DNA from 2 places in the Pseudomonas sp. Marseille-Q8238 genome. Region 1 is predicted to be linked to the other one. Evidence: predicted binding sites of a transcription regulator. Region 1 holds the regulator's gene; the other holds the start of a gene.
The links. Region 1 encodes LexA, which represses DNA repair genes until DNA is damaged. Its sites were predicted from a motif close to CTGTNTNNNNANACAG; they were not measured.
Positions count from the first base shown of each region.

Region 2: the regulator LexA is predicted to act here: its motif matches at 2,164-2,179, upstream of recN (DNA repair protein RecN).

Region 1 is NZ_CBCOPI010000001.1:3,318,686-3,334,827, reverse strand. It holds gene fadB (fatty acid oxidation complex subunit alpha FadB) at 1-879, shown strand, start outside; gene fadA (acetyl-CoA C-acyltransferase FadA) at 910-2,085, shown strand; gene ACWPW0_RS15555 (DUF1653 domain-containing protein) at 2,176-2,412, shown strand; gene topA (type I DNA topoisomerase) at 2,516-5,125, shown strand; gene ACWPW0_RS15545 (DUF6586 family protein) at 5,194-5,712, shown strand; gene ACWPW0_RS15540 (hypothetical protein) at 5,785-6,018, shown strand; gene sulA (SOS-induced cell division inhibitor SulA) at 6,159-6,632, opposite strand; gene lexA (transcriptional repressor LexA) at 6,647-7,258, opposite strand; gene ACWPW0_RS15525 (TetR family transcriptional regulator) at 7,487-8,185, shown strand; gene ACWPW0_RS15520 (L,D-transpeptidase family protein) at 8,230-8,754, shown strand; gene nagZ (beta-N-acetylhexosaminidase) at 8,776-9,774, shown strand; gene ACWPW0_RS15510 (S-methyl-5'-thioinosine phosphorylase) at 9,783-10,520, shown strand; gene ACWPW0_RS15505 (HDOD domain-containing protein) at 10,625-11,470, shown strand; gene ACWPW0_RS15500 (CsiV family protein) at 11,695-12,219, opposite strand; gene mfd (transcription-repair coupling factor) at 12,232-15,681, opposite strand; gene ACWPW0_RS15490 (glyceraldehyde-3-phosphate dehydrogenase) at 15,838-16,142, shown strand, end outside.
Region 2 is NZ_CBCOPI010000001.1:3,967,978-3,984,119, reverse strand. It holds gene fur (ferric iron uptake transcriptional regulator) at 1-404, shown strand, start outside; gene recN (DNA repair protein RecN) at 466-2,139, opposite strand; gene grpE (nucleotide exchange factor GrpE) at 2,286-2,855, shown strand; gene dnaK (molecular chaperone DnaK) at 2,954-4,873, shown strand; gene dnaJ (molecular chaperone DnaJ) at 5,042-6,172, shown strand; gene dapB (4-hydroxy-tetrahydrodipicolinate reductase) at 6,252-7,055, shown strand; gene carA (glutamine-hydrolyzing carbamoyl-phosphate synthase small subunit) at 7,240-8,376, shown strand; gene carB (carbamoyl-phosphate synthase large subunit) at 8,413-11,634, shown strand; gene greA (transcription elongation factor GreA) at 11,631-12,107, shown strand; gene ACWPW0_RS18450 (DUF4149 domain-containing protein) at 12,079-12,525, shown strand; gene yhbY (ribosome assembly RNA-binding protein YhbY) at 12,527-12,838, opposite strand; gene ftsH (ATP-dependent zinc metalloprotease FtsH) at 13,468-15,375, shown strand; gene folP (dihydropteroate synthase) at 15,386-16,142, shown strand, end outside.

The sequences.
Region 1 (16,142 bases):
ATCCTGGCTTCCAACACCTCGACCATTTCCATCAACTTGCTGGCCAAGGCCCTCAAGCGTCCGGAAAACTTCGTCGGTATGCACTTCTTCAACCCGGTGCACATGATGCCGTTGGTCGAAGTCATCCGTGGCGAGAAGTCCAGCGAAGTGGCCGTGGCCACTACCGTTGCCTACGCCAAGAAGATGGGCAAGAGCCCGATCGTGGTCAACGACTGCCCGGGCTTCCTGGTCAACCGTGTACTGTTCCCGTACTTCGGTGGCTTCTCCAAGCTGCTGGGCTTCGGTGTCGACTTCGTGCGCATCGACAAGGTGATGGAGAAGTTCGGCTGGCCGATGGGCCCGGCGTACCTGTCCGATGTGGTCGGCATCGACACCGGTCACCACGGTCGCGACGTCATGGCCGAAGGCTTCCCGGATCGTATGGCCGTTGAAGGCAAGACTGCCGTTGACGTGATGTACGACGCCAATCGCCTGGGTCAGAAGAATGGCAAGGGTTTCTATTCGTACGAGACCGACAAGCGCGGCAAGCCGAAGAAAGTCTCCGATCCGCAATCCTACGAACTGCTCAAGGCCATCGTGGTCGAGCAGCGCGAAGTGACGGACGAGGACATCATCAACTTCATGATGATCCCGCTGTGCCTGGAAACCGTTCGTTGCTTGGAAGACGGCATTGTCGAAACCGCAGCTGAGGCCGACATGGGCCTGATCTACGGCATCGGCTTCCCGCCCTTCCGTGGTGGTGCACTGCGTTACATCGACTCCATCGGTGTGGCCGAATTCGTTGCCCTGGCGGACAAATACGCCGAACTGGGCGCGCTGTACCACCCGACCGCCAAACTTCGCGAAATGGCCAAAAACGGCCAGAAGTTCTTCGGTTAATCGCGCAACGATCAGAGCGAGAGTAGAGATATGAGCCTGAATCCGAGAGACGCAGTCATTGTCGACTTCGGTCGTACCCCGATGGGTCGTTCCAAAGGTGGCATGCACCGCAACACCCGTGCCGAGACTATGTCGGCACACCTGATCAGTGGTGTCCTGGCGCGCAACAGCAAGCTGGACCCGGCTGAAGTAGAGGACGTGATCTGGGGCTGCGTAAACCAGACCCTGGAGCAAGGGTGGAACATTGCGCGCATGGCGTCGCTGATGACCCAGATCCCGCACACCAGCGCTGCGCAGACCGTCAGCCGCCTGTGTGGTTCTTCCATGAGTGCCCTGCACACTGCCGTGCAGGCAATCCAGACTGGCAACGGCGACGTGTTCGTGGTTGGCGGTGTGGAGCACATGGGCCACGTCAGCATGATGCACGGCGTGGATCCGAACCCGCACCTGTCGCTGTACGCCGCCAAGGCGTCGGGCATGATGGGTCTGACCGCTGAAATGCTCGGCAAGATGCACGGCATCAGCCGCGAGCAGCAGGACGCTTTCGGTGAGCGTTCTCACCGTCTGGCGCACAAGGCTACCGTCGAAGGCAAGTTCAAGGATGAAATCATCCCGATGCAAGGCTACGACGAGAACGGCTTCCTGAAGGTATTCGACTACGACGAAACCATTCGTCCGGAAACCACCCTTGAAAGCCTGGCTGCCCTGAAACCGGCGTTCAACCCGAAAGGCGGCACCGTGACTGCAGGTACGTCCTCGCAGATCACTGACGGTGCTTCCTGCATGATCGTCATGTCCGCCCAGCGTGCCCAGGACCTCGGCATCCAGCCGCTGGCCGTGGTTCGTGCGATGGCCGTGCACGGTGTCGATCCGGCGATCATGGGTTACGGCCCGGTGCCGTCCACTCAGAAAGCACTGAAGCGTGCTGGCCTGACCATGGACGACATCGACTTCGTCGAGCTCAACGAGGCCTTCGCCGCGCAAGCTCTGCCAGTGCTGAAAGACCTGAAACTCCTCGACAAAATGGAGCAGAAGGTTAACCTGCACGGCGGCGCGATTGCGCTGGGCCACCCGTTCGGCTGTTCCGGTGCGCGTATTTCCGGCACCCTGTTGAACGTGATGAAGCAAAATGGCGGCACCCTCGGCGTGTCCACCATGTGCATTGGCCTCGGCCAAGGCATATCCACCGTCTTCGAGCGCATCTAGGCGATCCCGTCTAAGCGTTCCAGGATGGAAAGACCGGGGCCTCGTGCCCCGGTTTTTGTTTTTGTGCAGAATTAATCAGGAGTCGAACCAATGCTGTTGCAGCCGGGTCTCTATCGTCATTACAAGGGGCCGCACTACCGTGTATTTACTGTCGCTCGCCATTCGGAGACAGAGGAACAGGTTGTGGTCTATCAGGCGCTATACGGCGATTTCGGCATGTGGGTACGACCGCTGGAGATGTTCTGCAGTACTGTCGAAGTGAACGGTGAAAGCGTGCCGCGCTTTGCCTTGATCGAGGCTGAATCTGCGTCATTCGGCAAGGATTGAGCAAGTCCCGAGCTTGACCTTGCCTTGATCGCCACTATATATAGCGGTGCCTTTAGTGGCTCCTCCCGCTTTTACTCTCTCGAATTCAGGAATTTTCCAATCCATGGGCAAATCGCTGGTCATCGTGGAATCCCCGGCCAAGGCCAAGACCATCAACAAGTACCTGGGCAACCAGTACGTGGTGAAGTCGAGCATCGGCCATATCCGTGACCTGCCTACCAGCGGTTCCGCCAGTGCTGCCAAGGAGCCGGTCAAGCGCGGCAAGGCCGCTGCGGCCGAAGCGCCTGCGCTGTCGCCCAAGGAAAAGGCCAAGCGTCAGTTGGTCGCCCGCATGGGCGTCGACCCTGAGCACGGGTGGAAGGCCAAGTACGAGATCCTTCCCGGCAAGGAGAAGGTGATCGAAGAGCTGCGCCGCTTGGCCAAAGATGCCGACACCATCTACCTCGCAACCGACTTGGACCGTGAAGGGGAGGCCATTGCCTGGCACCTGCGCGAGGCCATTGGCGGAGACGACAGCCGCTACAAGCGCGTGGTGTTCAACGAAATTACCAAGAAGGCCATTCAGGAGGCCTTCTCCAAGCCTGGTGATCTGGATATCAACCGGGTCAACGCGCAACAGGCGCGTCGCTTCCTCGATCGCGTGGTCGGCTACATGGTCTCGCCACTGCTCTGGCAGAAGATCGCCCGTGGCCTGTCCGCCGGTCGGGTGCAGTCAGTAGCGGTCAAGCTGGTGGTTGAGCGCGAGAAGGAAATCCGTGCTTTCGTACCGGAAGAATACTGGGAGCTGCACGCAGACCTCGGCACTGCCAAGAACGCCAACGTGCGCTTTGAGGTGGTTCGCGAGAATGGCGAGGCGTTCAAGCCGGTCAACGAAGCCCAGACCATGGCGGCGCTGGAGAAGCTCAAGGCTTCTGCCTACAGCATTGCCAAGCGGGAGGACCGCCCGACCAGCAGCAAACCGTCGGCGCCGTACATTACCTCGACCCTGCAGCAGGCCGCGAGCAACCGCCTCGGCTTCGGCGTGAAGAAAACCATGATGATGGCTCAGCGTCTCTACGAGGCTGGCTACATCACCTATATGCGTACGGACTCGACCAACCTCTCGGCTGATGCTGTGGAGATGGTGCGGGGCTTCATCGAGAGCGAGTACGGCAAGAAGTATCTACCGGCCAAGGCCAACGTCTATTCGAGCAAGGAGGGCGCCCAGGAGGCGCACGAGGCGATTCGTCCGTCCGACGTCAATCTGCGCCCGACACAGATCTCCGGCATGGAGCGTGACGCCGAGCGCTTGTACGAATTGATCTGGCGTCAGTTCGTGGCATGCCAGATGCCACCAGCCGAATACCTGTCGACCAGTGTCACCGTTGCAGCGGGTGCTTTCGAGCTGCGTGCCAAGGGCCGCATCCTCAAGTTCGACGGTTATACCAAGGCGCAGCCGCAGCAGAGCAAGCCGGGTGAGGACGACGTTCTTCCGGACATGAGCGAAGGCGATGCGCTGAAGCTGATCAAGCTCGACCCGAGTCAGCACTTCACCAAGCCACCGGCTCGTTTCTCCGAGGCCAGCCTGGTCAAAGAGCTGGAAAAGCGCGGTATCGGTCGCCCGTCGACCTATGCAGCGATCATTTCGACCATCCAGGAGCGCGGCTACGTCACGGTACAGAACCGTCGTTTCTATGCCGAGAAAATGGGCGACATCGTCACCGAGCGTCTCAGCGAGAGTTTTTCCAACCTGATGGACTACGGCTTTACTGCCGGTATGGAAGAGCATCTGGATGATGTCGCACAGGGTGAGCGCGATTGGAAGCATTTGCTCGACGAGTTCTACGGCGACTTCAAGAAGAAGCTCGAAGTGGCGGAGGTCGCCGACAGTGGCATGCGTGCCAATCAGCCGACCCTGACCGATATCGCCTGCCGCGACTGTGGCCGACCGATGATGATTCGTACCGCATCCACCGGTGTATTCCTCGGCTGCTCTGGCTATGCACTGCCGCCGAAAGAGCGCTGCAAGGCCACTATCAATCTCATCCCTGGTGATGAAATTGCCGCTGATGACGAGGGCGAGTCGGAGTCGCGCGTTCTGCTCAATAAGCACCGTTGCCCGATCTGTTCCACGGCGATGGATGCGTACCTGCTGGATGAAACACGCAAGTTGCACATTTGTGGCAACAACCCTGACTGCACGGGATATGAGATCGAGCAGGGCCAGTACCGCATCAAGGGGTACGAAGGTCCGAGCCTGGAATGCGACAAGTGCGGCAGTGAGATGCAACTCAAGACGGGGCGTTTCGGCAAGTTCTTCGGTTGCACCAATAGCAGCTGCAAGAACACCCGCAAGCTGCTGCGCAGTGGTGAGGCTGCTCCGCCGAAAATGGACGCGGTGCAGATGCCGGAACTGAAGTGCGAGAAGGTCAACGATACCTATGTGCTGCGTGATGGCGCATCGGGCCTGTTCCTGGCGGCCAGCCAGTTCCCGAAAAACCGCGAAACTCGTGCACCGCTGGTGCTCGAGCTGATTCCGCACAAGGATGAAATCGATCCGAAGTACCACTTCCTGCTGGATGCTCCGAAGAAGGATCCAGAAGGCCGTCCGGCGGTTATCCGCTACAGCCGCAAGACCAAGGAGCAGTACGTGCAGAGTGAGGTGGACGGTAAGCCCACTGGCTGGCGTGCATTCTTCTCCGGCGGTAAATGGAAGGTTGAAACCAAAGGCTGATGGAGTGAGCCCTGTTCGGATTGCAGTCGAGCAGGGCGAAATCGCCAGCAATGATCGAGGGTGCCGCGATGGCGCACGAGCTGTATACCCGAACTAACCAGAAGATCTATTTTGCAGGTCTGGCCCTGGATAGCCTGCGCAAGGCAGAAGAGGGGCAGGCGCTAGGCGGGCCGGGCAAGGTTCAGGCGGAGCGTGAAGCGGCCTTGTTTCACCTGTATGGCGCATTGCTCGGGCTGTGCCATGAAGTCGCAGGTTATTATCGTCTGGCCGAGGCCAATGCGTCGCGGGTCGAACTACTGCTCAATCAGGCGGTCCTGAAGGCAGCGCCAAGCCCGGAGTTTGCCGAGCTGGTCGAGATGGCGCAGCAGCCGGAAACCTGGCTGGCGCAATTGCTTAGTGCTTACGAGGCATTATCTGCCCCTCCTGCGGCTCCGAAAGCGGCGAAGGTCGATCCTACGTTGCCGCTTATTCAAACCGTCAGTGTTTCTGACGAGCCGCCTGTATTGACGCAAGAAACGATGGAAGGTTGGCGTCAGCAGCTCAAGCTGTTGGCCTTGCGCTTTCGCGAATCGCTCAGCGAGTGCTGAGTTTGGAAGGATGGATGGGCAGCGGCTGCCCTGATCTGACTGTTACACTAGCCGCCTGATTGGAGAACCTGAATGCCTACATCCTTCCTGGAAATTGTCGAGCTTCCTGACGGGCGCATTGCATTGCGTCGTGCTGAGGATGAGGAAACGTTGGTGACTCTGGATTTCTCCGCCGACGCCAAGGCATTTCTGCAGGGGCATCATGTCGAAGTGGCGAAAGCCATGCTCAACGTCGGTGTCCAGATGGCTGGGCGATTGGCTGAGGGCGAGGTGGAGCATGATGACCACCCGCGGGTTCTTCACTGAGCTGTTGCGCTAATTGGCTTTCGGCTCGTCATCATTCGAATAGATCGCGATACTGAACTACCTTCAGTACTCGCAGGATGATCTTCCTTCTCTACCTGGTTCTTTCCTGCACATGGCCTGGGCTGTTCTGCTCAGGCCTCTCAACTCATGCGAATGTTCAGGCTTTGCGCGCTACCGAGCCGGGCGGCGCTGCTCAGGGTTGCTCGTTCTCCAGCCTGAAGCTCAAGCCAGCTGACGACGGTGTGGCTGCGGCCCAGGCGCAGTGCTTCGCAAGCCAGTTCCATGGCACTTTGTTCTGATTTGGGTTGCAGAACGAGCAGTCGATCGAGGTTGAGTCCGGCGCTACGCAGCCAGGCATTGGTAATGCTGGCAGGCGGGGCAATCAGCGTCAGCCAGCGGGCATTCTGATTCTGGCTCAGCTCGCGCATAACAGGGCCTAGCAACTGGCGACAGTGGCTGATCGAGCCGCTGAGGCTCAACTCGCTGAAGGATTCGGGCTCTTCGGCCCAGGCCGGCAATTCGATTTCATCAATCAGTAGTGGGCTCAAGCCCTGGCCCAGGAAAGCTTCAAACAGCGGAAGTTGCGAGTGGTTCAGCGACTGCGGGAACTGCATGAAGCTCTCCTCGGTTAGCGGCGAATGACGCCGACACTCAAACCTTCAATGATCAAATCCTGTTCTTCCAGATTCACTTCAATCGGTGCGAATTCCGGGTTTTCTGCAATCAGAAGCACTTTATTGCCGGTGCGTTGAAAGCGTTTGACCGTAACCTCGTCATCGATGCGTGCCACGACGATCTGGCCATTGCGCGCCTCGCGCGTGGTATGCACGGCAAGCAGATCGCCATCGAAGATGCCGATATCTTTCATGCTCATGCCGCGTACGCGGAGGAGGTAGTCGGCGCGAGGCTGAAAGAATCCCGGGTTGATCTGGCAGGACTCCTCGACATGCTGCTGGGCGAGAATGGGCGCGCCGGCAGCAACGCGACCGATGATAGGAAGGCCTTCCTCTTCCGCCGCTTCAGGCTCATAGCCTGGGATGCGAATGCCGCGCGAGGCGCCAGGGGTCATTTCAATCGCCCCTTTGCGTGCCAGGGCCTTGAGATGTTCCTCGGCAGCATTGGGTGACTTGAAGCCCAGCTCCTGAGCAATTTCTGCTCGCGTTGGAGGGTAGCCGTTGTCTTCCAGGCAGCGTTTGATGAAGGCAAGAATTTCAGCTTGGCGGGGCGTTAGTTTGATCATGCTGGTGGTCTGTCTGTTTATACAGTTGCTGTGATTATATACAGTGAAAGTGCGATGGCAACAATTCTTTCTGTACCTGCTTTGCCGCAGCCAAGCAGCAGCTTTAGTGGTGTCTGTGGCGCTATGGTTTAATCTATGACCGCCCGGCCACGATTGGGCTGGGAATACTTGACAGGACAGTCGCCTGAAACGTATGTTTCAAACAAGTGTTTGTCAGGTGAGAATCTTATGGCTCAGTCAGAAACTGTTGAGCGCATATTGGACGCTGCAGAGCAGTTGTTCGCGGAAAAAGGCTTCGCCGAGACTTCCTTGCGCCTGATTACCAGCAAGGCTGGTGTCAATCTGGCTGCCGTTAACTATCACTTCGGCTCGAAGAAGGCGCTGATTCAGGCGGTTTTCTCGCGTTTCCTCGGGCCTTTCTGTGTCAGCCTCGAGCGTGAGCTGGATCGTCGCCAAACCAAGCCGGAGAAGGCCAGTCTCGAAGAGCTTCTCGAGATGCTGGTCGAGCAGGCGCTGGCGGTGAAGCCGCGCAGTGGCAATGACCTGTCGATTTTCATGCGTTTGCTTGGACTGGCTTTCAGTCAGAGCCAGGGACACTTGCGTCGCTACCTGGAAGATATGTACGGCAAGGTGTTCCGTCGCTATCTGCTGCTTCTGCATGAGGCGGCGCCGCGTATTCCTCCGCTCGAGCTGTTCTGGCGTGTGCACTTCATGCTGGGTGCTGCTTCGTTCAGCATGTCGGGCATCAAGGCCTTGCGCGCGATTGCCGAGACCGACTTCGGTGTCGATACCTCCATTGAGCAAGTCATGCGCCTGATGGTGCCTTTCCTGGCGGCAGCGATGCGAGCGGAAACAGGCGTCAGCGAAGAGGCACTGGCTACTGCCCAGCTGCTTCCACGCGCCAAGTCGACAGTCGCCAAAGCCTGATCCTGACTGTGCCGGGGCGTCTGGATCGGCTAAGCTAGCGATCTATGCGCCCGCTCGATCTATTGCACATATCCATCGCTGATCAGTGCCTATACGGCTTTGCCGATGGGCAGCTGTTGTTGCGCCTGCCGGTTTCCACTGCTCTCAATGGAGCAGGGGAGCGCAGCGGTTCGAATTGCACGCCTCGCGGCCGTCATCTGGTTCGGGCAAAAATCGGCGAGGGTCTGCCTGAGGGCGCTGTGCTGCGAGGTCGGCGCTGGACGGGTGAGGTCTGGTCGGCTGAGCTGGCCAATCAATTTCCCGGCCGGGACTGGATCCTGACCCGCATCCTCTGGCTAAGTGGCTGCGAGCCAGGCATCAACCGTCTGGGTGATGTCGATACCTTTCGCCGATACATCTACCTGCATGGCACGCCTGATATAGAGCCTATGAGTGTGCCGCTGTCCCATGGCTGCGTGCGGCTGCGCAATACGGACTTGCTGGACCTTTTCCCTCGCGTGCCTGTGCACTGCGCGGTTTTCATTGGCGAGGCACCTTGCCCTGAGTGGGCGACTGCCGATCTCGCTTAAGGAATACTTTTGACGACTCCCTTGACTGGTTCCCTGATGCTGGACATCCACGGTACCTGGCTGACGGCCGAGGATCGCCAGATCCTGCGCCAGCCAGAAGTGGGTGGGCTGATTCTGTTCGCACGCAATATCGAAGATCCCCGGCAGGTGCGCGAACTGAGCGCTGCTATCCGCGCCATTCGCCCGGATCTGCTACTGGCGGTGGACCAGGAAGGCGGACGTGTGCAGCGGCTGCGCCAGGGTTTTGTCCGGTTGCCGGCCATGCGTGCCCTGGCTGATAACGAGAACGCTGAATACCTTGCCGAGCAATGCGGCTGGCTGATGGCGACAGAGGTCCTGGCGGTAGGCCTGGATTTGAGTTTTGCCCCGGTACTGGATCTGGACCATCAGCGCAGTGCGGTGGTCGGTAGCCGCAGCTTTGCCGATAGCGGTGAGCGCGCGACGGCATTGGCCGGTGCGTTCATCCGTGGCATGCAGGCGGCGGGGATGGCGGCAACGGGCAAGCACTTTCCCGGACACGGCTGGGCCGAGGCCGACTCGCATGTGGCCATTCCGCTGGATGAGCGCGAGCTGGAGGATATTCGTCGCCACGATCTGGTTCCGTTCCAGCGCCTGAGCGGACAACTGGCAGCGATCATGCCGGCCCATGTGATTTATCCGCGCGTGGACGCTCAACCAGCCGGTTTTTCGCGGCGCTGGTTGCAGGACATCCTGCGCGGCGAGCTGGGCTTCCAGGGCGTCATCTTCAGTGATGACCTGTCCATGGCCGGTGCGCATGTCGTCGGTGATGCGGCCAGTCGCATCGAGGCGGCCTTGAGTGCAGGCTGTGACATGGGGCTGGTCTGCAATGATCGTGCTGCCGCCGAGCTGGCGTTGAGCGCTGCGCAGCGACTCAAGGTTCAACCACCTGCAGGCCTGGCACGCATGCGCGGCCAGGGCTTTGCCACCACCGACTATCGTCAGCAGCCACGCTGGCTGGCTGCCGTGGGCGCTTTGCGTGCCGCACAGTTGATCGACTAGGAGTGAGCATGGCTGTTCACGCCATCATCGGCGGCACGGGTCTTACCCAGTTGGAAGGCTTGACCCTGAAGGAAGAGCGCCTGTTCGATACGCCCTATGGCGCACCCTCTGCGCCTGTGCTGAGCGGCGAGTATGCCGGGCGCGACGTACTGTTCCTGGCTCGCCATGGTCATCCGCATCGCATTGCACCACATCAGGTCAACTACCGGGCGAACCTGTGGGCGCTCAAGCAGGCGGGGGCGGGGGCAATTATCGCGATCAACGCAGTGGGCGGTATCCATGCCGCCATGGGCACGGGTCAGTTGTGTGTCGCCCATCAGATCATCGATTACACCTGGGGCCGTGAGCATACCTATTTCGCCGGTGACATCGAGCATGTGACCCATGTCGACTTCAGCTACCCCTATGATGAAGCGCTGCGCGGCAAGTTGAATGCGGCGCTGCAGGTGTTGGGCTATCCGCACAGCAGTCATGGTGTGTATGGCGCGACTCAGGGGCCACGCCTGGAAAGCGTGGCCGAGATCGCCCGCATGGAGCGTGACGGTTGCGATATCGTCGGGATGACCGGCATGCCCGAGGCCGCCCTTGCACGGGAGTTGGATCTGCCTTATGCCTGCCTGGCATTGGTGGTCAATCCCGCGGCTGGCAAGTCCAGCGGCATCATCACCATGGCCGAGATCGAAGAGGCACTGGCGGGTGGTATCGACAAGGTCAAGCAGGTTCTGGCGCACGTGCTCGTGGCGTGAGGCTATAGTTCGAGACAGCTATTCGGGATCTTGAATATCCCGCTTCAGCGGCGTTGACGTGTTGTCCGTATCGGCAATGCTTTTTGCAGGGAAAGTGTACAAGGATGAGTTCGTACTCAATCTACCGTGACCTGGTCACACAGCTCATGCAAGGCGAAGAAAGCCTGCCGAGCCTGCCAAACCTTACCCTGCAGATTCGCAGCGCGCTGCATTCCAGTACGACCACCACCGCCCAGCTTGAGCGGTTGATCGGTCGTGATCCGGCGCTCAGTGCCTTGCTGGTCAAGCATTCGAGCAGTCCGCTTTATCGTCAGTCGCGGCAGGCGCAGGGGCTGCGCGATGTGATTCAGGTGCTGGGGATGAAACAGGTTGGCAACATCACCATGGCCCATAGCCTGAAGAGCTTGTTCACGCTCTACAGCCCTGCCTACAAGCGCCTGTTCCTGGAGGTCTGGGAGCGCCTGGTGATCAAGGCCAGTACCTGCTCGGTGATGGCACGCCAGATCGGCAAGGTCGCACCCGAGCATGCCTTGCTGGCCAGTTTGCTCAGTGAGGTTGGCAGCCTGGTGCTGCTGTCGGCGTTCAGGAATGACACGCAGCCACCGAGTGCCGACGAGTACTATTTGCTATGCCGTGAGTTCAGCAAATCCCTGGGCGTGATTCTGTTGAAGAAGTGGGCGGTGGAGGATGAATACATCCAGATCATCCGTCAGGCCGGGGATTGGTTCAGTGTTCACGAGCCCCGTCTGCAGCCGGTCGATCTGGTCAACCTGGCGCTCTATCACGCCATCATCGAGCGAGACCCCAATGCCGGGTTGCCACCGCTGCCGACGCTGGCGGCCTATCAGAAGCTGCCAGCTCCGTTCAATCAGCTCGATGACCTGGGGTTTCTGCAGTTGATTACCGAGAACGAAGACGCCATCCAGACAGTTGCCAGCGCCTTGCGCTGAACTCAGAACCTGTTTCGGTCTTACGAGCTATAGCCAAACAAGGGCTAGGCGCCCCCGCGAAAACGGCTGAGGAAGCGTCGCTTAGGCGCTGCAAATGAGCATGGCTCGCTTCGCTCACCCCTTTGGGGCGCACTGAAGTGCGTTAGCCGCAAGCGGCTTGCCGAAGTCGTCTTCAACGCAGTTTGGCCGACGCGCAGCGGATCGGTTCTCAGGGCGGGTCGTGGTTACAGCAGCGTGACCTTGACCAGCATTCCCAGGCTGCCGTGGTCCAGGTAGGTCAGTTCGCCATTCTTCAGGCGGGTGCGTTGCTTGATGCGCTCGCTGCCGCTCAGCAGGCCGTTGCCATCGAATGTATTGACCCAGATATCGGCATCGATATCGACCAGGCGCTCGGGCTGGCTGAGGGCAATGATCCCTTCCACGGGGAAATGGCCGAATTGCTCGTTACCGGTCTCGAAGGCGAATTTCTCGGGGGCTGGTGATACGGACTGCTCCCAGGCCTTGTGCAGCAACACTTGATAACCACTGCCGGGGTTGAGCTTGGCGGCCACGTCGCTCAGGGTCACGCTGCGCTCATTGCCGCTGATGGGCTGTGCGCCTGTTGCCCAGTCGTCCGGTGAGGGCTGGCTGGCCACGACCGGCTCACCTGCCTGGCGGAACACGATGACTTCGATCTGGTACAGCGCATCGGCGAAGGCCGATGGCGCCAGCAGGCAGAGCAGCAGGGTGAAATGGCGGAACGCACGCATGGCATCAGTCCTTTAAGCGGATTGCGGTTGTAGACGTTCGAGCAGGGCCTCGAGCGTATTGAAACGTTCTTCCGGGCGCTCCATGGGCACCTGGAACTTGAACATCGTGGCACCTTCGAACTTGTAGCGCTTGGGCTGGCTCTGGATCAGCTTGATCAGCACCATCGGGTCGACACTGGTATCGGCGGCGAATTCGATACGGCCACCTTGGGGGCCAGCGTCGATCTTCTTGATTCCCAGTTTCTCGGCCTGCAGCTTGAGCAGGGTGATGCGCACCAGGTTCTTGGTTGGCTCTGGCAGCAGGCCGAAGCGGTCGATCATTTCCACCTGCAGTTCTTTCAGGCCATCTTCGTCGGCGGCATTGGCGATGCGTTTGTACAGGATCAGCCGCGCATGTACATCGGGCAGGTAGTCGTCGGGGATCAGCGCCGGTACGCGCAGATTGATTTCCGGGCCGCCGCCTAGCGGCTGTTCGAGGTTCGGTTGCTCGCCCTTGCGGATGGCCTTGACCGCGCGCTCGAGCATTTCCATGTAAAGCGTGAAGCCGACCGCCTGGATCTGCCCGCTCTGGCCGTCGCCAAGCAACTCGCCGGCGCCGCGGATTTCCAGATCGTGGGTGGCCAGGACGAAGCCGGCGCCGAGGTCCTGGGCGTTGGCGATGGCTTCCAGGCGTTTCTGCGCATCGTCGGTCATCTGCTTGCGCGGTGGAGTCAGCAGGTAGGCATAGGCCTGGTGGTGGCTGCGACCAACACGGCCGCGCAACTGGTGCAGCTGGGCCAGGCCGAACTTGTCGGCGCGCTCGATGATGATGGTGTTGGCGCTGGGCACGTCGATGCCGGTCTCGATGATGGTCGAGGCGATCAGCACGTTGAAGCGCTTGTGGTAGAAGTCGCTCATCACCTGTTCGAGGTCGCGTTCGCGCATCTGCCCATGGCCGATGCCGATGCGTGCCTCGGGGACCAGTTCGGCGAGGTCGGCGGCGCACTTCTCGATGGTCTTCACGTCGTTGTGCAGGTAATACACCTGGCCACCGCGCAGCAGCTCACGCAGCAGCGCCTCCTTGATCGTCGGGTTGTTCTGTTCCATGACGAAGGTGCGCACCGACAGGCGCCGTGCTGGCGGTGTGGCGATGATGGACAGATCGCGCATGCCGGCCACGGCCATGTTCAGGGTGCGCGGAATCGGCGTGGCGGTCAGGGTGAGGATGTCCACCTCACTGCGCAGGGCTTTGAGCTGTTCCTTCTGGCGCACGCCGAAACGGTGCTCTTCATCGATGATCGCCAGACCCAGGTTGGGAAACTTCACGTCTTCCTGCAGCAGCTTGTGGGTGCCGATGACGATATCGATCTTGCCTTCGGCCAGTTTGTGCACGGCTTCATCCACTTCCTTGGCGGATTTGAAGCGGCTCATCACCTCGACCGTTACCGGCCAGTCGGCGAAACGGTCGCGGAAGCTGTTGTAGTGCTGCTGGGCGAGCAGGGTGGTGGGCACCAGTACGGCAACCTGGCGACCGCTGTGTACGGCGATGAAGGCGGCACGCATAGCCACCTCGGTCTTGCCGAAACCGACGTCGCCGCAGATCAGGCGGTCCATCGGCTTGGCTGCGAGCATGTCTTCGCGCACCGCTTCGATGGCGGTCTGCTGGTCCGGTGTTTCCTCGAACGGGAAGCCGGCGCTGAAGGTCGCGTAGTCGGCCAGTGGGTCCTTGAACGCATAGCCTTCGCGGGCAGCGCGGCGGGCGTAGATGTCGAGCAGCTCGGCGGCGACGTCGCGGACCTGCTCGGCCGCTTTGCGCTTGGCTTTCTGCCAGGTTTCCGAGCCAAGCCGGTGCAGCGGCGCCAGGGCATCATCACTGCCGGTGTAGCGGGCGATCAGGTGCAGGTTGGCAACCGGCACGTAGAGCTTGGCTTCCTCGGCGTACATCAGGGCGAGGAATTCTGCGGCCTGGCCTTCGATCTCCAGGGTAATCAGGCCCAGGTAGCGGCCGACGCCGTGGTCGATATGCACCACCGGTGAGCCTTCGCGCAGCTCGGTGAGGTTCTTGATCACGTTGTCGCCGCCATCGCGCGATTTCTCGCGGCGACGGCGTTGCATCACGCGCTGGCCGAACAACGGGCTCTCGGCGACCAGGGCCAGTTCGTCGAGCAGCAGGCCTTCGTCGAGCGGAGCGATGGTGATGCCCATGCGCTCTTCGTTATCGATGAATTCCTGCCAGCCGCTGACCTCGCGTGGCTTGAGCTTGAGCCGGGCCAACAGCTCCAGCAACACCTCGCGGCGCCCGGCGGATTCGGCGCAGAACAGCACGCGGCCCGGGTATTCCTCGATAAAGCGGCGCAGTGCGGCCAGGGGTTCGCTGGCCTTGGCCTGGATTGCCAGGTCGGGCAGTTGCTGGGCGTTGAAGCGTTCGCGGCCGACGCCAGGCTCCACGTCATCCTGGCTGATGACGACGCGCGGCCAGTTCTTCAGGCGGGCGAAGCAATCCTCTACCGGCAGGAAGATGTCGGCGGGCGGCAGCAGCGGGCGTTCCGGGTCGACACGGCGCTCGTCGTAGCGGTTGCGCGCGTCGTTCCAGAACTGCTCGGCGGCCTTCTCGATGCCAGGCAGGGAGAACACCTGGGTGTCTTGCGGCAAGTAATCGAAGAGGGTTGCGGTCTCTTCGAAGAACAGCGGCAGGTAATACTCGATACCGGCCGGGGTGATGCCGGTGGAGAGGTCCTGGTAGATCGGGCAGCGGCGGAAGTCGACGTCGAAGCGTTCGCGAAAGCGCCCACGGAAGTCGGTGACGGCCTTTTTATCCAGCGGGAACTCACGGGCGGGCAGCAGGCGGATCGATTCGACCTTGTCCACCGAACGCTGGGTTTCCGGGTCGAAGGTGCGCAGCGTCTCGATTTCGTCATCGAACAGGTCGATGCGGAAGGGCAGTTCGCTGCCCATGGGAAACAGGTCGATCAGGGCGCCGCGCACGGCGAACTCGCCATGCTCGTAGACGGTATCCACGCAGCGATAGCCGGCAGACTCCAGGTTGCTGCGCATGGTGTCGACATTCAGTTTCTGGCCGACATCCAGCACCAGGCCTGAGCCGAGCAGGAAGCGCGTCGGTGCAATACGGTGCAGGGCAGTGCTGATCGGCACGACCAGCACGCCGTGGGTCAGTTGCGGCAGGCGGTACAGCGCGGCGATGCGCTGGGAAATGATGTCTTGATGTGGCGAAAACAGGTCGTAGGGCAGGGTTTCCCAGTCCGGGAAGTGCAGAACGGGCAGGTCGGGGGCGAAAAATGCCAGCTCCTCCTGCAGGCGTTCGGCATTCTGGCTGTCGGCTGTCAGCAGCAGGGTGAAGCGCTTGGCAGCGCTGGCTGCCTCGGCAATCGCCAGTGACAGCGCGGCACCGGGCAGGTTGCCCCAGTGCTGTTTGCCAGCGGCGGCGGGTAGTTTCGGTAGGTGCAGGACGGACGCGGTCGGCATGGACACAGGCAACGCAACCCCAGATTGGCGAGCGTGTGATTGTAACGAGGCGAGGATGCCGCTGTCAGTTGCGACAAGCGCGCATTGCTCAGGCTCGCGTGCGCCGTCATAATGTAGCCCCTTTTTTCAGCCCCTACATGTGGAAGGTAATTGCCCGTGACTCAGAAGCCCGACCAGTGTCTCGGTGAGTGGATCGATCGCGAAGCCCTCGCAGAAGCGATGATTCCGTTGATCGGCCAGCTCTACCGCAACAACAGTGTGGTGACCTCGATCTACGGCCGTGGCCTGATCAACCGTTCGGTGATCGCCATTCTCAAAGCCCACCGTTTCGCCCGTCACCGCCTGGCCGACGACAGCGAACTGACCGTGCACGAGACCTTCCCGATCCTGAAGGCCATGAGCGAGCTCAAGCTGGGCGCCGCCTCGGTAGACCTGGGCAAGATGGCCGCCAAGTTCAAGAG
Region 2 (16,142 bases), 650 kb from region 1:
TTGAAAATAGCGAGCTGCGCAAAGTTGGTTTGAAAGTCACCCTGCCTCGGGTCAAGATCCTGCAGATGCTTGACTCGGCGTCTTCAGGCCAGCGTCACATGAGTGCTGAGGATGTCTACAAGGCACTGATGGAGGCGGGCGAAGATGTGGGCCTGGCCACCGTGTACCGGGTTCTGACTCAATTCGAGGCTGCCGGCCTGGTGGAGCGTCATAACTTCGATGGCGGCCACGCGGTGTTCGAGTTGGCCGACGGTGGTCACCACGATCATATGGTCTGCGTCGATACGGGCGAGGTCATCGAATTCTTCGACCAGGAAATCGAGAAACTGCAGAAAGAGATCGTCAAGAAGCACGGCTTCGAGTTGGTCGATCACAATCTGGTGCTGTACGTACGCAAGAAGTAATTCGTACGGCTACGCAAAAAAACGGCGACCTTGGGTCGCCGTTTTTGTTGCTGTCAGGTGTTCAGGCCTGGGCGCTGTCCAGCATCTTGCGCGCGTGCTGCAGGGACTCTTCGGTCAGATCGACCCCGCCGAGCATGCGTGCGACTTCTTCGATGCGCTGCGCAGGCTCCAGGCTGCTGACCGCGGTGCGGGTTTCCTGGCTGTCACGGGCCTTGTGCACAAACAGGTGGTGATGACCTTGTGCCGCGACTTGCGGCAGATGGGTCACGGTCAGGACCTGGCCGCGCTCGCCGAGGCGGCGCAGCAGTTGACCAACGACCTCGGCGGTGGGACCGCCGATACCGACATCCACTTCGTCGAATACCAGGGTCGGTACGCGTGAGGTCTGGGCCGTGATGACCTGAATGGCCAGGCTGATACGGGACAGCTCGCCGCCCGACGCCACTTTGGCCAATGCCTTGAGGGGAAGACCAGGGTTGGCGCTGACCAGGAACTCCACGTGCTCCAGGCCGTGGGGGTGGGGTTCTGCGTTATCACCTGGTTGGAGCTGGATGCTGAAACGCCCACCTGGCATGCCCAGGGTCTGTATTTCCTGTTGCGCGGCAGTGGCCAGGCGTTCAGCAGCAGTCTTGCGCAGTTGGCTCAGCTCGCTGGCTTTCTCCTGATAATGGCGCTCGTAGGCCGCCAGTTCTTCCGCGAGGCGCTCGCTGGCCTGGTCGTCTGCATTCAGGCTTTCCAGTTCCTCCATCAGGCGGTGCTGCAGTTCGGCCAGTTCGGCGGGCTGGATGCGGTGCTTGCGGGCCAGGGTGTAGATGCTGTCTAGGCGCTCCTCGAGCAGTTGCTGGCGCTGCGGGTCGGCGTCGAAATGGTCGATGAAGCGATTGAGTTCGCCCACGGCCTCTTCTACCTGGATCTGGGCGCTGGCCAGCAGATTGGCGGCTTCACCAAGCGCGCCTGGCTGGCTGCTGAAACTGGCCAGGCGGTTGAGACTGTTGGTCAGGGCGGACAGCACATTGCCTGCGTCGCTTTCGCTGCAAAGCTCCAGGACCTGGCGGCAGGTGCCGAGCAGTTGTTCGGCATTGCTGAGGGTCTTGTGCTCGTGCTCCAGTTGTTCCAGTTCGTTGTCGCCGAGCGCGAGATTATCCAATTCCTCCAACTGGTAGCTGAGGAGTTGGTGGCGGGCGCGTTGCTCGTCACTGGTGGAGGTCAGGCGTTGCAGTTCCTGACGGGTCTGGCGCCAGCGCTGTGCGGCCAGCTGCACTTGCCGGGCGAGTTCCTGGCTACCGGCGTATTCGTCGAGCAGGCGACGGTGGGTGTCCGGCTTCAGCAGGGATTGGTGTTCATGCTGGCTATGAATGTCGATCAGCAGTTCGCCTACGGCCTTGAGGTCGCCGAGTGGGCAAGGGCTGCCGTTGATATAGCCGCGTGAGCGGCCTTCGCTGGTAATGACGCGACGCAGGATGCACGGGCCATCATGGTCCAGGTCGCGTTCGGCCAGCCAGGCGCGGGCTTCGGGAATGTCGTCGAGATCGAAGCTGGCGAGAATGTCGGCTTTGTCCGCGCCGGGGCGTACCACGCCACTGTCGGCGCGATCACCCAGGGCCAGGCCGAGGGCGTCGAGCATGATCGATTTGCCGGCACCGGTTTCGCCGGTAATGGCCGACATGCCGCGCTGCAGCTCCAGATCCAGATGTTCGACGATGGCGTAATTGTGAACCGACAGGTGCACCAGCATGGGGAGCGCTCCCGAAAATTAAGGCTGGCTATTTATACAGTGTTTTTCTTTGTGCTGACAATAACCCTTGAAACCTTGTGTTTGGGCCCCATATAGGCGGCATAAGCGCGGGCCATGACCCGTTGATGTCTACACAGGAGGACCCAATGACCGACGAACAGCCCCTCGATACGCAGACCCCTCAAGATAATCCGGCAACAGAAAGCGGCGCGGGCGAAGACCTGGCGGCACGTGTGTTGGCGCTCGAAGAGCAACTGGCTGCGGCGCAGGATCAATCGCTGCGCGTCGCCGCTGACCTGCAGAACGTGCGCCGTCGCGCCGAGCAGGATGTAGAGAAGGCACACAAGTTTGCCCTCGAACGCTTCGTCAATGACTTGCTGCCGGTAGTCGACAGTCTGGAGCGTGGTCTGGAGCTGTCGAACCCCAACGATGAGTCGATCAAGGCCGTGCGCGAAGGCCTGGAGCTGACGCTGAAGCTGTTCCTCGACACCCTCAAGCGTTATCAGGTTGAAGAAATCGATCCGCATGGGGCGCCGTTCAATCCGGAGCACCATCAGGCGATGGCAATGGAAGAAAGCACGCATGTCGAGCCGAACAGTGTGCTCAAGGTGTTCCAGAAGGGCTATCTGCTCAGTGGACGCCTGTTGCGTCCGGCGATGGTCGTGGTGAGCAAGGCGCCGGCCGCTGCGCCGCCCACGATCGACGAGCAGGCTTGAAATCGGCCGACTGGCCCCCATCTATTTAGTCAAGCGAATCAAGCTGCGTGACCCAAGACATCGGGGCACGCCATAACCAAGTTTTGGAGAGAGTGAAAATGGGCAAAATCATCGGTATCGACCTGGGGACCACCAACTCCTGCGTCTCCATCCTGGAAAACGGTAGCGTCAAAGTCATCGAGAACGCCGAAGGCGCGCGTACCACGCCTTCGATCATCGCCTACGCCAACGATGGAGAGATCCTTGTTGGTCAGTCGGCCAAGCGCCAGGCTGTGACCAACCCGCACAACACGCTGTACGCGGTTAAGCGCCTGATTGGTCGCCGCTTCGACGAAGAAGTCGTGCAGAAAGACATTCAGATGGTGCCGTACAAAATCGCCAAGGCCGACAACGGTGACGCCTGGGTTGAGGTCAATGGCCAGAAAATGGCACCGCCGCAAATCAGTGCGGAAATCCTCAAGAAGATGAAGAAGACCGCCGAAGACTACCTCGGCGAAGCGGTGACCGAGGCGGTCATCACCGTACCGGCTTACTTCAACGACAGCCAGCGCCAGGCCACCAAAGACGCCGGCCGCATTGCCGGTCTGGACGTCAAACGCATCATCAACGAGCCGACTGCCGCTGCACTGGCCTACGGCATGGACAAGGCCAAGGGCGACCACACCGTGATCGTCTATGACCTGGGGGGTGGTACCTTCGACGTGTCGGTCATCGAGATCGCAGAGGTCGACGGCGAGCACCAGTTCGAAGTGTTGGCCACCAACGGTGACACCTTCCTCGGTGGTGAGGACTTCGACATCCGTCTGATCGACTACCTCGTCGACGAATTCAAGAAGGAAAGCGGCATCAACCTGAAAGGTGATCCGCTGGCCATGCAGCGCCTGAAAGAGTCGGCCGAGAAAGCCAAGATTGAGCTGTCCTCCAGCACCCAGACCGACGTCAACCTGCCGTACATCACGGCAGACGCTACCGGTCCGAAGCACCTGAACGTGAAGATCTCCCGTGCCAAGTTGGAATCGCTGGTTGAGGATCTGGTGCAGCGCACCATCGAGCCATGCCGTATCGCGCTGAAAGATGCCGGTATCGACGTTGGCGCGATCAACGATGTGATCCTGGTCGGTGGTCAGACCCGTATGCCGCTGGTACAGAAGGCAGTTACCGACTTCTTCGGCAAGGAAGCACGCAAGGACGTCAACCCGGACGAAGCCGTCGCCATGGGTGCGGCCATTCAAGGTGCGGTGCTGGCTGGTGATGTGAAGGACGTACTGCTGCTCGACGTCAGCCCGCTGACCCTGGGTATCGAAACCATGGGCGGCGTGATGACGGCGCTGATCGAGAAGAACACCACCATCCCGACCAAGAAGTCGCAGGTGTTCTCCACTGCCGATGACAACCAGGGCGCGGTGACCATCCACGTGCTGCAGGGTGAGCGTAAGCAAGCCGCGCAGAACAAGTCGCTGGGCAAGTTCGACCTGGCCGAGATTCCGCCGGCTCCGCGTGGCGTGCCGCAGATCGAGGTTACGTTCGACATCGACGCCAACGGTATCCTGCACGTGTCCGCCAAGGACAAGGCCACTGGCAAGAGCCAGTCCATCGTGATCAAGGCCAACTCCGGCCTGTCCGAGGATGAAATCCAGCAGATGGTGCGTGACGCCGAGGCCAATGCCGAGGAAGACCGCAAGTTCGAAGAGCTGGCGACCGCGCGTAACCAGGGCGATGGTCTGGTGCATGCCACTCGCAAGATGGTCACTGAGGCGGGCGACAAGGCAACTGCTGAAGAGAAAGCCGCCATCGAGAAAGCGCTGGGCGAGCTGGAGGCAGCGGTCAAGGGTGATGACAAGGCTGCTATCGAGGCCAAGATGACAGCCCTGTCCGAAGTGACCGCACCGCTGGCGCAGAAGCTGTACGCCGAGCAGCCGCAGTCGGGTGCTGCAGGTGCAGGTGCCGAAGAGGCGCCGCAGGACGCCGGTGACGACGTGGTCGACGCCGAGTTCGAAGAGGTCAAGGACAACAAGTAAGTCCCAGCCCCGCGGAGACGTGGGGTGTGCAGCAGGCCGCCAGGCGCGGTCGCTGCCTTCCGCTCTGGCCCGTTGCAGCTTGGCTGTGGCGGGCATGATCCGTCACGCGGGGGCTTGCCCCCGCGTTGGCGTGTCTGGGGGAGACGAATTCAGAGGTGTTGAAGGCATATGGCCAAACGTGACTATTACGAAGTGCTCGGCGTGGAGCGTGGCTCCAGTGAAGCCGAGCTGAAGAAAGCCTATCGCCGGCTGGCGATGAAGTATCACCCGGACCGCAATCCGGACGACAAGACAGCTGAAGAGCGCTTCAAGGAGGCTAATGAGGCCTATGAAGTGCTGTCCGATGCGAGCAAGCGCTCGGCCTATGACCAGTACGGTCATGCCGGGGTCGATCCGCAGATGGGCGGCGGTGCCGGTGGCTTTGGGGCCGGTGGTGCCAACTTCTCCGATATTTTCGGCGACGTGTTCAGTGACTTCTTTGGTGGCGGCCGCGGTGGTGGTCGTGGCGGCGCCCAGCGCGGCAGTGATCTGCGCTACACCCTCGAACTGGATCTGGAAGAGGCTGTGCGCGGGACCACCGTGACCATCCGCGTGCCGACCCTGGTCAACTGCAAGCCTTGCGATGGTACTGGCGCCAAGAAGGGCACTAGTCCAGTGACCTGTACCACCTGCGGCGGCATCGGCCAGGTGCGCATGCAGCAGGGCTTCTTCTCCGTGCAGCAGACCTGCCCGCGCTGCCATGGCAGCGGCAAGATGATCACCGACCCCTGTGGCTCGTGCCATGGCCAGGGCCGTGTGGAAGAAAGCAAGACCTTGTCGGTCAAGGTGCCGGCTGGTGTCGACAGTGGCGACCGTATTCGTCTGACCGGCGAGGGTGAGGCCGGCAGTCTGGGTGGTCCGGCTGGTGATCTCTATGTGGTGGTCAACGTGCGTGAGCACGCGATCTTCCAGCGCGATGGCAAGCACCTGTACTGCGAGGTGCCCATCAGCTTTGCCGACGCGGCGCTGGGTGGTGAGCTCGAAGTGCCAACGCTGGATGGTCGGGTCAAGTTGAAGATTCCGGAAGGCACTCAGACCGGTAAGCTGTTCCGCTTGCGTGGGAAGGGTGTGGCGCCGGTGCGTGGCGGTGGTGCGGGCGATCTGATGTGTCGGGTGGCGGTGGAAACGCCGGTCAACCTGAACAAGCGCCAGCGCGAGCTGCTAGACGAGTTCCGCAAGTCGCTGGAGGGCGACAGCTCTCACTCGCCCAAGGCCAGCGGCTGGTTCGATGGCGTGAAGCGCTTCTTCGGTGATATTTGAATGAAACTGCAGGCGGCCAGCCATGAGGCGTTATTGAGCGTGGTTTGTCGTCTGCGGCTCGTAGCTTGGAGCTGACGTGATGCGACGTATTGCAGTGATGGGCGCCGCCGGGCGCATGGGGAAGATCCTGATCGAGGCGGTCAGTCAGACCGAGGGTGCCGGCCTGACGGCGGCGATCGATCGTCCGGATAGCAGCCTGATTGGCGCCGATGCCGGCGAGCTGGCGGCGCTGGGGCGTATCGGTATCACCTTGTCGGATGACCTGAGCAAGGTGGTCGACGAATTCGATGTGCTGATCGACTTCACCCACCCCTCGGTCACGCTGAAGAACCTGGATGTCTGTCGTAAGGCGGGCAAGGCCATGATCATCGGCACCACCGGCTTTTCCGCTGAGGAGAAGCAGCGCCTGGCGGATGCGGCCAAGGACATTCCGATCGTCTTTGCGGCCAACTACAGCGTGGGCGTGAACCTGTGCCTGAAATTGCTCGATACCGCCGCGCGCGTGCTGGGCGACGAGGTCGATATCGAAATCATCGAGGCGCACCACCGGCACAAGGTCGACGCGCCATCCGGGACGGCGCTGCGCATGGGTGAGGTGGTGGCCAATGCCTTGGGGCGCGACCTGCAGAAGGTTGCCGTTTATGGGCGTGAGGGCCAGACCGGTGCTCGTGAGCGCGAGACCATTGGTTTTGCCACTGTGCGTGCTGGCGACGTGGTTGGTGATCACACTGTGCTGTTCGCCGCGGATGGCGAGCGTGTGGAGATCACTCACAAGGCATCCAGCCGCATGACCTTCGCCAAGGGGGCGGTGCGTGCAGCCATGTGGTTGGGTCAGCAGCCCGCAGGGCTGTATGACATGCAGGATGTGTTGGGGCTTAACTGAAATGCCTGAATGGTCCACCTTGGCTGTGGACCAAAAATGGCTTTTCCTGTAAGCTTCCTGCTTTAGTGTGTCCACTAAAAGTAGCGCAGAATGATTCAGATAAAAAAGCGGGGTGACGGTCATACGTCATCCCGCTTTTTTACAACCTGCGTTTGAGCAAGTTTCAGATCTAAGGGAGGTCTTCTTGACTAAGCCAGCCATACTCGCCCTTGCCGACGGCAGCATTTTCCGCGGTGACGCCATCGGGGCCGACGGCCATACAATTGGTGAGGTCGTGTTCAATACGGCCATGACCGGCTATCAGGAAATCCTCACCGATCCTTCCTATGCCCAGCAGCTCGTCACCCTGACTTATCCGCATATCGGCAACACCGGTACCACGCCCGAGGACGCCGAGTCGAATCGTGTCTGGGCTGCCGGCCTGATCATTCGCGACCTGCCACTGACTTCCAGCAACTGGCGCAACAAACAGCCGCTGGACGAGTACCTGAAGGAAAACGGTACTGTCGCCATCGCGGGCCTCGACACCCGCCGTCTGACCCGCATCCTGCGTGAGAAAGGCTCGCAGAATGGCTGCATCCTGGTGGGCGACGACGCTACCGAGGAAAAAGCTCTGGAGCTGGCGCGCAGCTTCCCTGGCCTCAAGGGCATGGACCTGGCCAAGGTCGTATCCGCGGCCGAGCGTTACGAGTGGCGCTCCAGTGTCTGGGAACTGAAGACGGACAGCCATCCGGAGATCGCCGCCAGCGAGTTGCCCTACCACGTGGTGGCCTATGACTACGGCGTCAAGCTGAACATCCTGCGCATGCTGGTCGCGCGCGGCTGTCGGCTGACCGTGGTGCCGGCGCAGACACCGGCCAGCGAGGTGCTGGCGCTCAACCCGGATGGTGTGTTCCTGTCCAACGGCCCTGGCGACCCCGAGCCGTGCGATTACGCGATCCAGGCGATCAAGGACCTGCTGGAAACCGAGCTGCCGATCTTCGGCATCTGCCTCGGCCATCAGTTGCTGGCCCTCGCTTCCGGTGCCAAGACCCTGAAAATGGGCCATGGCCATCACGGCGCCAACCACCCGGTTCAGGATCTCGACAGCGGTGTGGTGATGATCACCAGCCAGAACCACGGTTTTGCCGTGGACGAGGCGAGCCTGCCGGCCAACCTGCGTGCGACCCACAAGTCACTGTTCGACGGTTCCCTGCAGGGTATCGAGCGCACCGACAAGGCGGCCTTCAGCTTCCAGGGTCACCCGGAGGCGAGCCCCGGCCCGCACGACGTCGCGCCACTGTTCGACCGTTTTATCGAAGCCATGGCCAAGCGCCGCTAAGCCCGCCGACTGACCTACGGATTCGAGAGAGAGAAAATGCCAAAACGTACAGACATCAAAAGTATCCTGATCCTCGGCGCCGGCCCCATTGTCATCGGCCAGGCCTGCGAATTCGACTACTCCGGCGCGCAAGCGTGCAAGGCGCTGAAGGAGGAGGGCTACCGCGTCATCCTGGTGAACTCCAACCCGGCCACCATCATGACCGACCCGTCGATGGCCGACGCGACCTACATCGAACCGATCAAATGGGCCACCGTGGCCAAGATCATCGAGAAGGAGCGCCCTGATGCGCTGCTGCCGACCATGGGCGGGCAGACTGCGCTGAACTGCGCCCTCGACCTGGAAAAGCATGGCGTGCTGGAAAAGTTCGGCGTCGAGATGATCGGTGCCAACGCCGATACCATCGACAAGGCCGAAGACCGCTCGCGCTTCGACAAGGCGATGAAAGACATCGGCCTGGCCTGCCCGGTTTCCGGCATCGCGCACAACATGGAGGAAGCCTACGGTGTCCTCGACAAGGTCGGCTTTCCTTGCATCATCCGTCCGTCCTTCACCATGGGCGGCACCGGTGGCGGTATCGCCTACAACCGGGAAGAGTTCGAAGAAATCTGCGCCCGAGGCCTGGATCTGTCGCCGACCAGCGAGCTGCTGATCGACGAGTCGCTGATCGGCTGGAAGGAATATGAGATGGAGGTAGTCCGCGACAAGAAGGACAACTGCATCATCGTCTGCGCCATCGAAAACTTCGACCCCATGGGCGTGCACACCGGTGACTCAATCACCGTGGCCCCGGCCCAGACCCTGACCGACAAGGAATACCAGATCCTGCGTAACGCCTCCCTGGCGGTGCTGCGTGAAATTGGCGTGGAAACCGGCGGCTCCAACGTGCAGTTCGGCATCTGCCCGAACACCGGGCGCATGGTGGTGATCGAGATGAACCCGCGCGTGTCGCGTTCCTCGGCGCTGGCTTCCAAGGCCACTGGTTTCCCGATCGCCAAGATCGCCGCCAAGCTGGCCGTCGGCTACACCCTCGACGAACTCTCCAACGACATCACCGGTGGTCGTACCCCGGCGTCGTTCGAGCCGGCCATCGACTACGTTGTTACCAAGATCCCGCGTTTTGCCTTCGAGAAATTCCCGAAAGCCGATGCCCGCCTGACTACCCAGATGAAGTCTGTGGGTGAGGTCATGGCCATTGGTCGTACCTTCCAGGAGTCCCTGCAGAAAGCCCTGCGCGGCCTGGAAGTCGGCGTTGCAGGTTTCGACGAGAAGCTCGATCTGAACGACCCGGAAGCCGAGAGCACCCTGCGCCGCGAGTTGACCGTGCCGAGCGCCGACCGCATCTGGTATGTGGCCGATGCCTTCCGCGCAGGCAAGACCGTCGCGGAAATCTTCGAGCTGACCAATATCGACGAATGGTTCCTGGTGCAGATCGAGGACCTGATCAAGGACGAGGAGCGGGTCAAGACCCTCGGCCTGTCCAGCATCGACCGCGACGCCATGTTCAAGCTCAAGCGCAAGGGTTTCTCCGATGCGCGCCTGGCCAGGCTGCTCGGTGTGACCGAGAAGAACCTGCGCAGCCACCGCCACAAGCTGAAGGTGCTGCCGGTGTACAAGCGCGTCGACACCTGCGCCGCTGAATTCGCCACCGATACCGCCTACATGTACTCGACCTACGAGGAAGAGTGCGAGGCCAATCCGTCGACTCGCGACAAGATCATGATCCTCGGCGGCGGTCCGAACCGCATCGGTCAGGGCATTGAGTTTGACTACTGCTGCGTGCACGCGGCGCTGGCCATGCGTGAAGACGGGTACGAGACCATCATGGTCAACTGCAACCCGGAAACCGTCTCCACCGACTACGACACTTCCGACCGCCTGTATTTCGAGCCGGTGACCCTGGAAGACGTGCTGGAAATCGTCCGTGTCGAGCAGCCCAAGGGCGTGATCGTGCAGTACGGCGGCCAGACTCCGCTGAAGATCTGCCGCGCCCTGGAAGAGGCTGGCGTGCCGATCATTGGCACCAGCCCGGATGCCATCGACCGTGCCGAAGACCGCGAGCGCTTCCAGCAGATGGTGCAGCGTCTGGGGCTGCGTCAGCCGGCCAACGCTACCGCGCGCAGCGAAGATGAGGCCCTGGCCGCATCGAAGACCATCGGCTACCCGTTGGTGGTGCGTCCGTCCTACGTGTTGGGCGGTCGGGCGATGGAAATCGTCTACCAGGAAGAAGAGCTCAAGCGCTACATGCGCGAGGCGGTGAAGGTGTCCAATGACAGCCCGGTGCTGCTGGACCACTTCCTCAACTGCGCCATCGAAGTCGATGTCGATGCCGTCTGCGACGGCGAGAGCGTGGTAATTGGCGCGATCATGCAGCACATCGAGCAGGCCGGCGTGCACTCGGGTGACTCGGCGTGCTCGCTGCCGCCATACTCGCTGCCGGCGCATATCCAGGACGAGATCCGCGAACAGGTCAAGAAAATGGCCCTGGAGCTCGGGGTGGTCGGCCTGATGAACGTGCAGATGGCCGTGCAGGGCGAGGACATCTTCGTCATCGAAGTGAACCCGCGTGCGTCGCGTACCGTGCCGTTCGTGTCCAAGTGCGTGGGCGAGTCTCTGGCCAAGGTCGCGGCCCGGGTCATGGCTGGCAAATCGCTGGCCGAGGCTGGCTACAGCAAGGAAATAATCCCGCCGTACTTCAGCGTCAAGGAGGCGGTGTTCCCGTTCGCCAAGTTCCCAGGGGTTGACCCGATTCTCGGCCCAGAGATGAAGTCCACCGGTGAAGTCATGGGTGTGGGTGATACCTTCGGCGAGGCCTTCTCGAAGGCCCAGCTGGGTGCCAGCGAGATCCTGCCAAACTCCGGTTGCGCGTTCATCAGTGTGCGCGAGGATGACAAGCCATTCGTCGAGCAGGTCGCTCGCGATCTGATCGCCCTGGGCTTCGAGGTGGTCGCCACCGCCGGTACCGCGCGTGTGATCGAGGCTGCTGGCTTGCCGGTTCGTCGGGTGAACAAGGTGACCGAGGGTCGTCCGCACGTAGTCGACATGATCAAGAATGACGAGGTCACCCTGATCATCAACACTACCGAGGGGCGTCAGTCGATTGCTGACTCCTATTCCATTCGTCGTAACGCTCTGCAGCACAAGATCTACTGCACCACCACCATCGCGGCGGGGCAGGCGATCTGCGAGGCGCTCAAATTCGGTCCGGAAAAGGCCGTGCGCCGGCTGCAGGATCTGCATGCAGGAATCAAGGCATGATCAAGTACCCCATGACCGTCCAGGGCGCTCGCGCCCTGGAAGAAGAGCTGGCGCACCTGACCAAGGTCGTGCGGCCCAAGCTCAGCCAGGACATCGGCACCGCGCGCGAGCTGGGTGACCTCAAGGAAAACGCCGAATACCACGCTGCTCGTGAGCAGCAGGGTATGGTCGAGGCGCGTATCCGCGACATCGAAGGCCGCCTGCAGAACGCTGTGGTCATCGATGTCACGACCATTGCCCATACCGGCAAGGTGATCTTTGGCACCACCGTTGAGATCGCCAACGTCGAAACGGACGAAAGCGTCACTTACCAGATCGTTGGTGAGGATGAGGCCGATATCAAGCTGAGCAAGATCTCGGTGGGTTCGCCTATCGCCCGTGCCCTGGTTGGCAAGGAAGAAGGCGACGTGGTGGTGGTGAAAACCCCGAGTGGTCTGGTCGAGTATGAGATTGTCGAAGTCCGCCATCTCTAAGCATCCTTCAGGCGCAGCGCTGCTCAGCTGGAAGCTGGCCCAGACATTCTGGGTCGGCGGCCTGTGGGTGCTGTACTTCGCTGTGTTGCCAGGGTTGGGGCAGATTGGTCTGGCGCCGCTGCTGATTGAAGAGGTCAGTCTGACGCTGAGCCCGCTGCTGGTCGCCTTTGCGGCGTTCTGTGCGGTGCTGCAGTTGATGGTGCTGGCTCACGCCCAAGGTGTGCGAGGCCTGCTGCAGGATAGGCGCTGCCAGTTGCTACTGGCAGTGCTGGTGCTGGTGCTGGCGTACTTCGTGGTGCGCCAGTGGCAGCCGAACGCAGTGCGTTGGCTGTTGTTCAACTACCTGTTACTGGCGTTTACCGGGGTGTTGCTGATCGCCCAGCCGCTGCCTGGACAGCAGCGTATTGCAGAGGGCTGAATCAGCCCTGATAGCGGTGAACGTTGGACAGGTTCTTGTTCGGCTTGGGGTTCTTGCGGTAGACCAGTGCCATCTTGCCGATGATCTGCACCACTTCACAGCGGCCAATCTTGCTCAGTTCGTCGATCACGGCGCGACGGTCGTCGCGCTCGGTGATGCGGAACTGCACCTTGATCAGTTCATGATCGTTCAGCGCACGGTCCAGTTCGGCCTGCACGCCCTCGGTCAAACCGTTCTCTGCCACGATCAAGACCGGTTTGAGGTGGTGGCCGATGGATTTGAAGTGTTTCTTCTGCTCGTTGGTAAGCGCCATAATCTGAACCTGCGACTGGGAAACTGCCGGAAATGAAGCCTCGCCGATTGGCGTTTCGATGGCTGCGGAACACCGCACCATGCAGTTTCCTCAACCTTCCGCCTGATCTGGCTTCGTTTGCCGAGGGCTTCTGACTGTAAAAAGCGGCGTAGTGTACCCGAGCGTGTACAGCCTCGCCCAGATAATCACGATCATTGCGCTGGATGGCATTTCCGGTGTTGCTTCTATTTGGGATGGTTTCACTAGGGGGGAGCAAGCGCTTCTCGGCGCATCGATAACATTCGATGGGCCTTGTGATTTTCAATATGGCCCCCATATGGATGAAATAAGGATTTCAGTCCTGCGGGCCTCTATGTAAAGCGCTCGCAAGAGCGCGGAAGTGCGGACCCCTCTCGTCGAGCGGTTGCTCCTGCAAGCAGTACGTGCTCGCATGGGGCTTGCAAGGGGCCTAAACTGAAACTGTATGCGTCTGCGCAGGTCGGATTTGCCTGTGACAGGCTCATAAAGGGTTACAGACGACGCCTGCCTAGGGCAGGGTTGTGTAGTAAGTTAAGCGGGTATTTCTCCAGCCGTTTTGCGAAGCGCGTTTCAGGACGGGGCTCGCTTCAGAGGGTAGCTAATTGAACGATATGGCAAAGAACCTGATCCTGTGGCTGATCATCGCGGCCGTTCTGGTCACCGTGATGAACAACTTTTCTAGCCCCAGTGAGACCGGCAAGCTGAACTATTCCGAGTTCATCCAGCAGGTGCAGGAAGGCAAGGTCAGGCAAGTCACCGTGGATGGCTACATCATCAGCGGCAAGAGCTCCGACGGCACTACGTTCGAAACCGTGCGCCCCGCCATCGAAGACCGCGGCCTGATCAAGGACCTGATGGACAACAATGTCGAGATCGTCGGCAAGCAACCAGAGCGCCAGAGCATCTGGACTCAGTTGCTGGTAGCCAGCTTCCCGATTCTGGTGATCATCGCGGTGTTCATGTTCTTCATGCGCCAGATGCAGGGCGGTGCCGGCGGCAAAGGCGGGCCGATGAGCTTTGGCAAGAGCAAGGCGCGCCTGCTGTCCGAGGATCAGGTCAAGACCACGCTGGCTGACGTTGCAGGTTGCGATGAGGCCAAGGAGGAAGTGGGCGAGCTGGTCGAGTTCCTGCGCGATCCGGGCAAATTCCAGCGCCTCGGTGGCCGCATTCCCCGTGGCGTATTGATGGTCGGTCCACCCGGTACCGGCAAGACGCTGTTGGCCAAGGCCATCGCTGGTGAAGCCAAGGTGCCGTTCTTCACTATCTCCGGCTCCGACTTCGTCGAAATGTTCGTGGGTGTGGGTGCCAGTCGCGTGCGTGACATGTTTGAGCAGGCCAAGAAACACGCACCATGCATCATCTTCATCGATGAGATCGATGCAGTTGGTCGCCATCGGGGCGCCGGTCTCGGTGGCGGTCATGACGAGCGTGAGCAGACCCTCAACCAGTTGCTGGTGGAGATGGACGGCTTCGAGATGAACGATGGGATCATCGTCATCGCCGCGACCAACCGCCCTGACGTGCTTGACCCGGCGCTGCTGCGCCCGGGTCGCTTCGACCGTCAGGTGGTGGTCGGCTTGCCGGACATTCGCGGTCGTGAGCAGATTCTCAAGGTGCACATGCGCAAGGTGCCAATCGGCGATAACGTCGAGCCTGCTGTGATTGCTCGCGGTACACCGGGTTTCTCCGGTGCCGACCTGGCCAACCTGGTTAACGAGGCTTCGTTGTTCGCGGCGCGTGCCAGTAAGCGTCTGGTTGAGATGAAAGAGTTCGAGCTTGCCAAGGACAAGATCATGATGGGCGCCGAGCGCAAATCCATGGTTATGTCCGAGAAGGAGAAGCTCAATACCGCTTACCACGAGGCGGGGCACGCCATCGTTGGGCGTCTGGTGCCTGAACATGATCCGGTCTACAAGGTGTCGATCATTCCGCGCGGGCGGGCGCTGGGTGTGACCATGTTCCTTCCGGAGGAGGATCGTTACAGCCTGAGCAAGCGTGCGCTGATCAGTCAGATTTGCTCACTGTTTGGTGGTCGTATCGCCGAGGAGATGACGCTGGGCTTCGATGGTGTTACGACCGGCGCGTCCAACGACATCATGCGTGCCACGCAGATCGCCCGGAACATGGTGACCAAGTGGGGGCTCTCCGAGCGCCTGGGGCCGCTGATGTACGCCGAGGAAGAGGGTGAAGTGTTCCTGGGGCGCAGTGCCGGTAGTCAGCACACCAATGTTTCAGGTGAGACGGCCAAGGCCATCGATGAAGAGGTGCGCAGCATCATCGACGGTTGCTATGGCACGGCCAAGCGCTTGCTCGAGGAGAATCGTGACAAGTTGGACGTCATGGCTGATTGCCTGATGAAGTACGAGACCATCGATGCTGCGCAGATCGACGACATCATGGCTGGGCGTGAGCCGCGTGAGCCACGTGATTGGCAGGATGGTTCCGGTACACCGCCTGCGCCGAAAGAGCAGGTCGATCGCCCTGAGACGCCAATCGGTGGGCCGGCAGGCGAGCACTAATAGGTTCTTCATGACGTCTGTGCCGTACCCAACCCTGCTGCCCTTCGGCAGCAGGGTTCTCGATTTATCCCGTCCTCATGTGATGGGAATTCTGAATGTAACCCCTGACTCTTTTTCCGATGGCGGCCGCTTCGCTGCACGTGATGCGGCGTTGCGTCATGCCGCCGATATGGTGGCCGCTGGCGCTACCTTGGTGGATGTCGGTGGTGAGTCCACCCGACCAGGGGCGCGTCCGGTATCCCCGTTGGAGGAATTGGAGCGCGTGGCGCCTGTCGTTGAGGCGATTGTTGCCGAGTTGGATGTCGTCGTTTCTCTGGATACGTCCACGCCCGCGGTCATGCGCGAAGGTGCGAGACTGGGTGCGGGGTTGATCAATGATGTGCGGGCATTGCGACGCGATGGGGCATTGGAGGCTGCTGCGGATGCAGGGCTGCCTGTCTGTCTGATGCATATGTTGGGCGAGCCTGGAACCATGCAGTTGAATCCGCACTACGATGATGTAGTGGCGGAGGTGGGCGACTTTCTCGTCGAGCGGATGGCCGCCTGTGTTGCCGCGGGTATTCCTGAGGAGCGAGTGATACTCGATCCTGGCTTTGGGTTTGCCAAGCTGCTTGGGCACAACTTGAGCCTGTTCAAGCATCTTGAGCGTCTGCATGTGCTGGGGCGGCCTCTGTTGGTAGGCGTCTCGCGTAAAAGCATGGTAGGGCAGGCGCTCGGGCGTGAAGTCGGCCAGCGTTTGTATGGCAGCCTGGCGCTTGCTGCTTTGG